One region of the Herbaspirillum sp. C7C2 genome, then DNA from elsewhere that is predicted to be linked to it. Evidence: predicted binding sites of a transcription regulator. Region 1 holds the regulator's gene; the other holds the start of a gene.
What was found. The regulator sigma-54, encoded in region 1, starts transcription at its own class of promoters, with help from an activator protein. The targets are predictions, from matches to a motif close to TGGCANGNAANCTGCTTT.

Region 1 (4,195 bases):
CTGGAAGTGGAACTCACGAGAGAAACCGGAGCGGGGCAGCGATGCGCCGGGTTTAGCCCTTGATCAGGGTCTGCAGTTCGCCCGAGGCGTACATTTCGCTCATGATGTCCGAGCCGCCGACGAATTCACCCTTCACGTACAGCTGGGGAATGGTTGGCCAGTTCGAATATTCCTTGATGCCCTGACGCACATCGGCGCTTTCCAGCACATTGACGGTGACGATGTTCTCGGCGCCGCTGGCCTTGAGCAGCTGGATGGCCTTGCCGGAGAAGCCGCATTGCGGGAACTGGGCGGTTCCCTTCATGAACAGCACGACAGGGTTTTGGGTCACGGTTTCTTTGATCCAGGATTGGACGTCGCTCATGGCTATGCCTTTAAAAATGGGATTGCCGACATTATAGGGAAAAGCCGCCGCTCGCGTTGAAGTCGGCAGGGTTGCGGCGTGGTTGGGGTGTCGTCCGGCATTGCTTGGTGGAAATCATTTATACGATTTCCGCTTTGGACCTTGCCACCAAGATGAGGGCGGGAGGAGCCTCTTCAAGTCTCATTGCGAGCCGCTTCGGGAGAACAGCGGCGATGATGGACGCGGGATCACTGTTTGCCACAGGAAATGAAACCGGCCCCGGCGCCGCAAAATGAAAAAGGGCGCTTGCGCGCCCCTTCCTCATGAGATTCCCACCTTATGCGTCACGCTGTCGTTGCGCACCCGCCGGCAGGAATGGTCCTGAATCCTTGTCTTATGCCGCGCCAGCCACTGCATCAGCGGGGGTATCGTCGGGCAGACGCTTGGCCATGGAGTGATGCTCCTGCAAGCGGTCCTTGTGCTTGATGACCTGGCGGTCGAGCTTGTCGATCAGGGCATCAATAGCGGCATAGAGGTCGTGCGCAATGCTTTCCGCATGTAGATCCTTCCCCTTGATGTGGACGTTGATTTCCGCTTTTTGGCGCTTTTCCTTTTCTGTGAGTTTATCTACGCTCAGGATCACGCTGACGTCGATCACGTTGTCGAAATGGCGCTTGATACGGGCCAGCTTGCTTTGCACGTATTCCCGGATGGCGGGGGTCAGTTCGAGGTGGTGTCCACTGATGGTCAGATTCATACAAGACTCCTATCGTGAGGTCACTGGAGGTTCGTGCGATGCATCGTCTACAGCTGCTGTACCACGGGCACGGTCTTCGTGTCGGATGGCATGGGCACCAGGTAGGGATGCTTGCCTGAACACAGCAACGGTACTGCTACAGAAAAACTGAGGAAAGCTCAGAGGGACTTGCGGAGATTGACTGGCGGAATCTTCAACACTTCGCGGTATTTGGCGACTGTGCGTCGCGCGACCACCATGCCTTGTTCTGCCAGCATATCCGCAATCTTGCTATCGGATAATGGGGTCTGCGGGTTTTCGGCTCCTATCAACTGTTTGATCAGCGCCCGTATCGCGGTGGAGGAGGCTTCGCCTCCGGTTTCAGTCGCGACGTGGCTACCGAAGAAGTACTTCAACTCGAACATGCCGTGCGGCGTGAGCATGTATTTTTGAGTTGTCACGCGAGAGATTGTGCTCTCGTGTAGACCCAGTGTATCAGCAATTTCACGCAGCACAAGGGGCCGCATGGCCACTGCGCCATGTGAAAAGAAGTTTCTTTGACGTTCGACAATAGCCTGCGCGACTCGCAAAATTGTATCGAAACGTTGCCGCATGTTCTTGATGAGCCACTTAGCTTCCTGCAACTGCGACGACAGCGATCCTTCGCCCTTGGCCTGCTTGAGCGCACTCGCATACATTGCATTGACGCGCAGCTTGGGCATGACCTCATGGTTGAGCATGACCTGCCAGCCGTTCTTTGTCTGTTTGACAATCACGTCCGGCACCACGTAGTCCGAAGCATCGCGCGCGAATTCGGCACCCGGATGCGGACGGCACTGACGGATCACCGCCTGTGCTTCGCGCAGGTCCTCGTCATCGCAATCGAGAGCCTTCTTGATCTTGTTGAAATCGCGCTGTGCGAATAGCGGCAGGTAATCCTCGACAATCCTCAAGGCAAGCTTGCGGGTGACGAAGGGCACCTTGGGCAGGCGGCGGATCTGCAGTGCCAGACATTCACCGGCACTACGCGCACCCACCCCGGCCGGGTCCAGGCTCTGCAGCAGCTTCAGCGAGATCGACAGTTCTTCCAAGTCAACGCCCAGCTCTTCCGGCAGGCGCGCCAGGATGTCTTCCAGCGGTTCCTCCAGGTAACCGCTTTCGTCCAGCGCATCGGTGAGCAGTTCCAGCAGCGCACGGTCGCGGTGTGTGCGGGCGGTGACCCGTATCTGTTCCAGCAGGTGTTCGCGCAGGGTCAGCTCATGCGCTTCCAGTTGCGGGCGGGCATCGTCGTCGTCGGGCGATTTGCCACTGCGTGCCACGTCGTCGAAGCTCCAGTCGGATTCGCCACTGACACCGCTCTCGGGGCTGTTGTCCTGATAGTCGAAACTGGCTTCGCCATCAGTAGCGGAGGGGGCTGCTTCGTTGCCGCTGTCGCCAGCGGGCTCGGCCACTCCGGTGGAGGGCGCGGAAGAGACCGCGCCATCGGCCAACAGGCGCACCGAATTGTCGAGAGCGTCGTCCAGGCGTTCGAGCAGGGGATTGTCGGACAGGATCTGTTCCAGTTCCTGGTGCAGTTCCAGCGTCGACAGTTGCAACAGCCTGATCGACTGCTGCAGTTGCGGCGTCAATGCGAGGTGCTGCGAGGTACGTAACTGGAGCGACTGTTTCATCTGTCTTTCTGGGAGCGGCGTGGCCCGCTGGTTGCAATACCGTTGTGTGGCCGATGGACGGCGGGTGCTACATGCGGAAGTGTTCGCCCAGGTATACGCGGCGCACCGATTCGTTGGCGATGATCTCTTCCGGGTTACCGCTGGCCAGCACCGTGCCCTGGTTGATGATGTAGGCGCGGTCGCAGATACCCAGGGTTTCCCGCACGTTGTGGTCGGTGATGAGCACGCCGATGCCGCGTTCCTTGAGGAAGCGCACGATGCGCTGGATTTCGATCACGGCAATCGGGTCGATACCGGCAAACGGTTCGTCCAGCAGCACGAAGCGCGGATCGGTGGCCAGTGCGCGGGCGATTTCCACGCGGCGGCGTTCGCCACCGGAGAGCGACAGTGCCTGGCTCTCGCGCAGCTTTTCGATCTGCAGTTCATGCAGCAGGTTGTTCAGGCGGCCCTCGATTTCATCGCGCGAGAGCGGCTTGCCGTCCTCCTGGCGCAGCTCCAGCACGGCGCGGATGTTGTCTTCCACCGTCAGCTTGCGGAACACCGAGGCTTCCTGCGGCAGGTAGGACAGCCCCAGCGTGGCGCGCTTGTGGATCGGCAGGCGCGAGATGGGCGAACCGTCCAGATCGATTTCGCCACCGTCCGAGGGGACCAGGCCGACGATCATGTAGAACGAGGTTGTCTTGCCGGCACCGTTGGGGCCAAGCAGGCCGACCACTTCGCCACTACGCACTTCCATGGAGACGTCACGCACCACCTGGCGCGCACCATAGCTTTTCTTCAGGCCGCGAACGACCAGTGAGCTTGCCATCGTTACTGGTCCTTTCCGTTCTGACGGCGCTGGGCCGGTGCCGGCGTAGCGGGCTGGGCGGGCGTGGAAGGCTGGGCGGCATCCGCCGGCGGCGGGTTCTTGGGCTGGATCACGGCAGTGATGCGTCCTGCCCCCGGCTTGCTTTCGCCGCTGGCGGTGTTGTTGACGGAGTAGAACTCGGCGCGGCTGTCATAAGAGATGAATTCGCCATTGACTTCGTCAGTGATGCGGTTGCCATCCATGCGCTGAATGTGCGCCCGCTGGAACAACTTGGAGATTTCGGTCTGCTCGGAATACTCGATGCGTTCGGCCTGGCCCTCGATCCACAGGTTGGGGCCGCCATCGCGCTTCTGGCGGAAGTTCGCCAGTGCACCAGGAGCCGCGTACAGCACCGCATTTTCATAGCCGTACTGGTCGGTCGTGAGCACCACGCGGCCTGCCTTGATGATCAGGGTGCCGCGGGTCATGACGACGTTGCCGGTGAAGGTCTTCACCTGGCGCACGTCGTCGTAGACCATCTGGTCCGCCTCGATGTTGGTGGGCTTGGTGGAGTCCGCCTTTTCGGCGTGGGCCACGCCGCACACGGCAGCCAGCATCAGCATCGGCAGTAAGAGTGAGCGTTTCATGGATTTCCTGTC
Region 2 (4,195 bases), on a different contig from region 1:
GGTCGTAGCCGGTCAGGTGCAGCAGCGCGTACTGCAGCATGGAGCCGTGGCCGTTGGAGAGCACGAAGCGGTCGCGGTTGGCCCACTGCGGATTGGCCGGATTGTGGCGATAGTGCTTGGCCCACAGGGCGACTGCGATTTCGGCCATCCCCATCGGCATGCCCGGGTGACCGGAATTGGCTTTCTGAACTGCGTCCATCGCCAGCGCGCGGATCGCGTTGGCCATCTTGTCGGTGGGGAGAGTGGAAATCATGTCGATGTCTGTGTGTGCTGTGCTGGAGGCGCCGACTGGCGCATGAATCGGGTTCTGAAGCCAAAGCGCCCGCCCGGAATACCCGGGACAAGCGCGGGGCCGTATTTTACCAGAGTGCGTCGGGGGGATTAAAATTCGGGGTCAGCCTATGAATCGTCTGACAAGAATTTTCGATGTTTCTTGCATTTTCTTGATCTCCCTCGCCCCCAGGACCCTGCCCCATGCCTCGTTTCTATTTCCCGCACCCCCTGGCGATCGGTTCGGCCGTGGTCCTGCCCGAGCAGATCGCCCACCACGTGCAGGTGCTACGCCTGCAGCCGGGCGACACCATCACCCTCTTCAATGGCGAAGGGGGTGAATACACCGCCAGCCTGACCGCCATCGAAAAGAAGCGCGCCCACGCCGAACCCAAGACCTTCTCCCCCCGCGAAGCCGAGCTGCCCTATGGCCTGACCCTGGCCCAGGCCCTGCCCGAAGGGTCGAAGATGGACTGGATCATCGAAAAAGCCGTGGAACTGGGCGCCACCGCCCTCCAGCCGCTGGCCGCGCAACGTTGCGTGGTACGGCTCTCGGGCGAACGCGCCGAGAAGAAGCAGGCCCACTGGCAAGGCATCATCCACGCCGCCGCCGAACAATGTGGCCGCAACCGCCTGCCGCATCTGGCCGAAGTGACCGACTTCAAGCGCTGGATCGCCCAGAGCGACCTGCACCGGCGCATCCTGCTCTCGCCCCGCGGCGAGCAGCCGCTCTCCGGTTGGGCCCGCCATCACCCGCCGCAGGCAGTGACGCTGGTGGTCGGCCCGGAAGGCGGCTTCAGCGAGGAAGAAGAAAACCTGGCCTGCGCCCAGGGCGCGCTGATGCTGTCCATGGGCAGCCGCGTGCTGCGCACCGAGACCGCCGGGCTGGCCGCTCTGGCCGCCCTGAATGCGGTATGGGGCGAACTGTAATCTCCGGCTGACCCGACTTGCCGATCTGCCGACCTGCCGCCTAAACGTGCAGACCCGCCGCACTTGAGGTGCAAAAACGGCGCAGGCCTCACCAATTTGTCTCATCGACAAGCTGCGCCGTTGCTCCCATGACATCCTGCCGCGCGGCAATTTCCGCCGCAAAGCCGCTTCCCGCCTGACTTTCCCCTCCCACCGCAGCGCCTGACGATGGCCTGGCACGGCTTCTGCTTAAAGATATTCAATCTTGTATTCAAGTTTGAATATCCAAAATGAACGCCACCCAGACCCCGCAACAAGCTGCCTTCCAAGCCGCCGATATCCACGCCAGCGCCGGTACGGACATCCCCACCATCGCCGCCACCCTGGCCGCCTACCGCGAGGGGCGCAGCACCCCCGGCAAGATCGTGGCCGATCTGCTGGCGCGCATCGACAGCGCCGGTCGCAATGAAGTCTGGATCAGCCGGGTGCCGCCCAAGCAGCTCAAGCAACAGGCCGCGGCGCTGGACTTGATGCTGCAGATCAAGGGCGAGGCAGTGTTCGAGACCATGCCGCTGTTCGGCATCCCCTTCGCGGTCAAGGACAACATCGACGTGGCCGACATGTCCACCACCGGCGCCTGCCCCGAATTCGGCCGTCTGGCCAGCGAGAGCGCCACCGTGGTGCAGCGCCTGCAGGCCGCCGGCGCCCTGCTGGTGGGCAAGACCAACCTCGACCAGTTCGCCACCGGGCTGGTGGGCGTGCGCTCACCCTACGGCGCGGTGCGCAATGCGCTCAAGCCGCAGTATGTCTCGGGCGGGTCCAGTTCCGGTTCGGCCGTGGCCGTGGCGCTGGGACAGGTGATGTTTTCGCTGGGCACCGATACCGCCGGCTCGGGCCGCGTGCCGGCCGCCTTCAACCATCTGGTGGGCCTCAAGCCGACCAAGGGACTCATCAGCGCACGTGGCCTGGTGCCGGCCTGCCGCACGCTGGACTGCATTTCCATCTTCGCCCACGACGTGGCCGACGCCTGGCGCGTGCTGCACAGCGCCGCCGGCTACGACGCCGAGGACGGCTATTCGCGCCGCCCGGCGATGCTGGGCGTGAAGCGCCGTGGCTACCGCATCGCCATTCCTGATGTCTGCGAGTTCTACGGCGACACGGTCGCCCAGGAAGCCTGGGAGCGCAGCCTGGCGCAGATCGCGGCACTGCCCGGCGTGACGCTGGCGCGCATTCCCTTCGCTGCCTTCAGCGATGCCGCGCAGCTGTTGTACCAGGGCCCCTGGGTGGCCGAACGCCGCGCCGCGCTGGGCGACTTCTTCCTGGAAAACCCGCAGGCCATCGACCCGGTGGTGCATCAGATCACCGCCCAGTCGGACAATTACGACGCGGTGGACGCCTTCAATGCCCAGTACCGCCTGGCCGACCTGCGACGCGAGGCCGAAGACCTGCTCGAAGGCAGCGACCTGATGCTGGTGCCGACCACCACCACCTTCCCCACCATCGCCGAGGTCCAGGCCGATCCGGTGGTGCGCAATTCGCAACTGGGCTACTACACCAACTTCGTCAACCTGATGGACATGGCGGCCCTGGCCATCCCTGGCGTGTGGCGGCGCGATGGCCTGCCGGCCGGCGTGACCCTGATCGGCCCGGCCGGGTCCGACCACCTGCTGGCCGAGGCCGGCGCGCGCCTGCAGCAGCAACTGGGCGGTGCCGCCCAGGCCGATGCGATTGCCGCCGCGCCGCTGCCCTTCAATGAAAGCACCATCAAGGTCTGCGTGGTCGGCGCCCACCTCTCCGGCCAGCCGCTGAACTGGCAATTGCTGGAAGCCGGCGCACGCCGCGTAGCCGTCACCCGCACCGCCGCCCAGTACCGCCTGTATGCCCTGGCTGGCACCACGCCGCCCAAACCCGGCCTGGCCCGCACCGAAGGCGACGGCGCCGCCATCGCGGTGGAAGTGTGGGAAATGCCGCTGCGCCAGTTCGGCGGCTTCGTGGCCGCCATTCCGGCGCCACTGGGCATCGGCACGGTGGAGCTGGCCGACGGCAGCAGCGTCAAGGGCTTCATTTGCGAGCCGGCCGGCATTGCCAGCGCCACCGACATCACCCACCACGGCGGCTGGGTCCACTACCTCGATTCGCTTAACTGACACGACCGATACGACCGACACCTCACCACGGAGCTGCTCATGAAAAAGAACATCCTCTCCCCCCTGCAGGACACCACCCGCCGCCGCTTCATCGCCAGGGCCGGTCTGGTGGCGGCCACCACCGCCATCGCTGGCGCCCCGGCCATCCTGCGCGCGCAGACGCCGCCGATCCGCATCGGCTACTGGCCGGTGGCCGCCGGCCTGCCCTTCTACGCCGCCGTGGAAGCGGGCTATTTCAAGGAAGCCGGGCTGGAAGTGCAGGCCATCAAGTTCGCCGGTGCCCAGCAGGTGATGGAAGCCATGCTGGCCGGCCGTGCCGATGGCTCGGCCAATGGCACCGGCGCCGGCAACCTGGCCATCGGCGAGATCGCGCAGCCGGGCCTGTTCAAGATCTTCGCCACCAATCCCAGCAATGCCAAGTACGTGCTCGATGAATTCCTGGTGCCCAAGGACAGCCCGGTCAAATCGATTGCCGAATTGAAGGGCAAGAAGGTCGCCTCCGGCCCCGGCATCCAGAACGTCACGCTGGCCAAGACCGTGCTGGAACGGGCCGGCGCCACCGGCACCACCGTGGTGGAGCTGCCCATCGGCCAGCACGTAGCCTCGCTCGCGGCCGGCCAGGTCGATGCCGCCTATACGCTGGAACCCACCGGCACCGTCGGCCGCATGAACAACACCACCCGCGTGCTGGAAGCGGGCGTGATCGCCAGGTACATCCTGGGCGACCCGATGGCGCCCTGGCATGGCGGTGCGGCTGCACTCACCACGGAATTCATCAAGAAGCATCCCGAAGTGGCCCGCAAATACATCGCCGCCTATGCGCGTGGCATCGAACTGGTGCGCAGCAAGCCCGACCAGGCGCGCACCTA

Region 2: the regulator sigma-54 is predicted to act here: its motif matches at 1,414-1,431, upstream of atzF (allophanate hydrolase).

The regions. Positions count from the first base shown of each region.
Region 1 is NZ_JABXGI010000016.1:23,874-28,068, forward strand. Features, by position in the region: gene HWE04_RS17945 (UbiX family flavin prenyltransferase) at 1-17, opposite strand, end outside; gene grxD (Grx4 family monothiol glutaredoxin) at 53-364, opposite strand; gene hpf (ribosome hibernation-promoting factor, HPF/YfiA family) at 738-1,100, opposite strand; gene HWE04_RS17960 (RNA polymerase factor sigma-54) at 1,259-2,749, opposite strand; gene lptB (LPS export ABC transporter ATP-binding protein) at 2,817-3,557, opposite strand; gene lptA (lipopolysaccharide transport periplasmic protein LptA) at 3,560-4,183, opposite strand.
Region 2 is NZ_JABXGI010000003.1:249,873-254,067, forward strand. Features, by position in the region: gene tkt (transketolase) at 1-259, opposite strand, end outside; gene HWE04_RS07085 (16S rRNA (uracil(1498)-N(3))-methyltransferase) at 475-1,200, shown strand; gene atzF (allophanate hydrolase) at 1,470-3,326, shown strand; gene HWE04_RS07095 (ABC transporter substrate-binding protein) at 3,366-4,195, shown strand, end outside.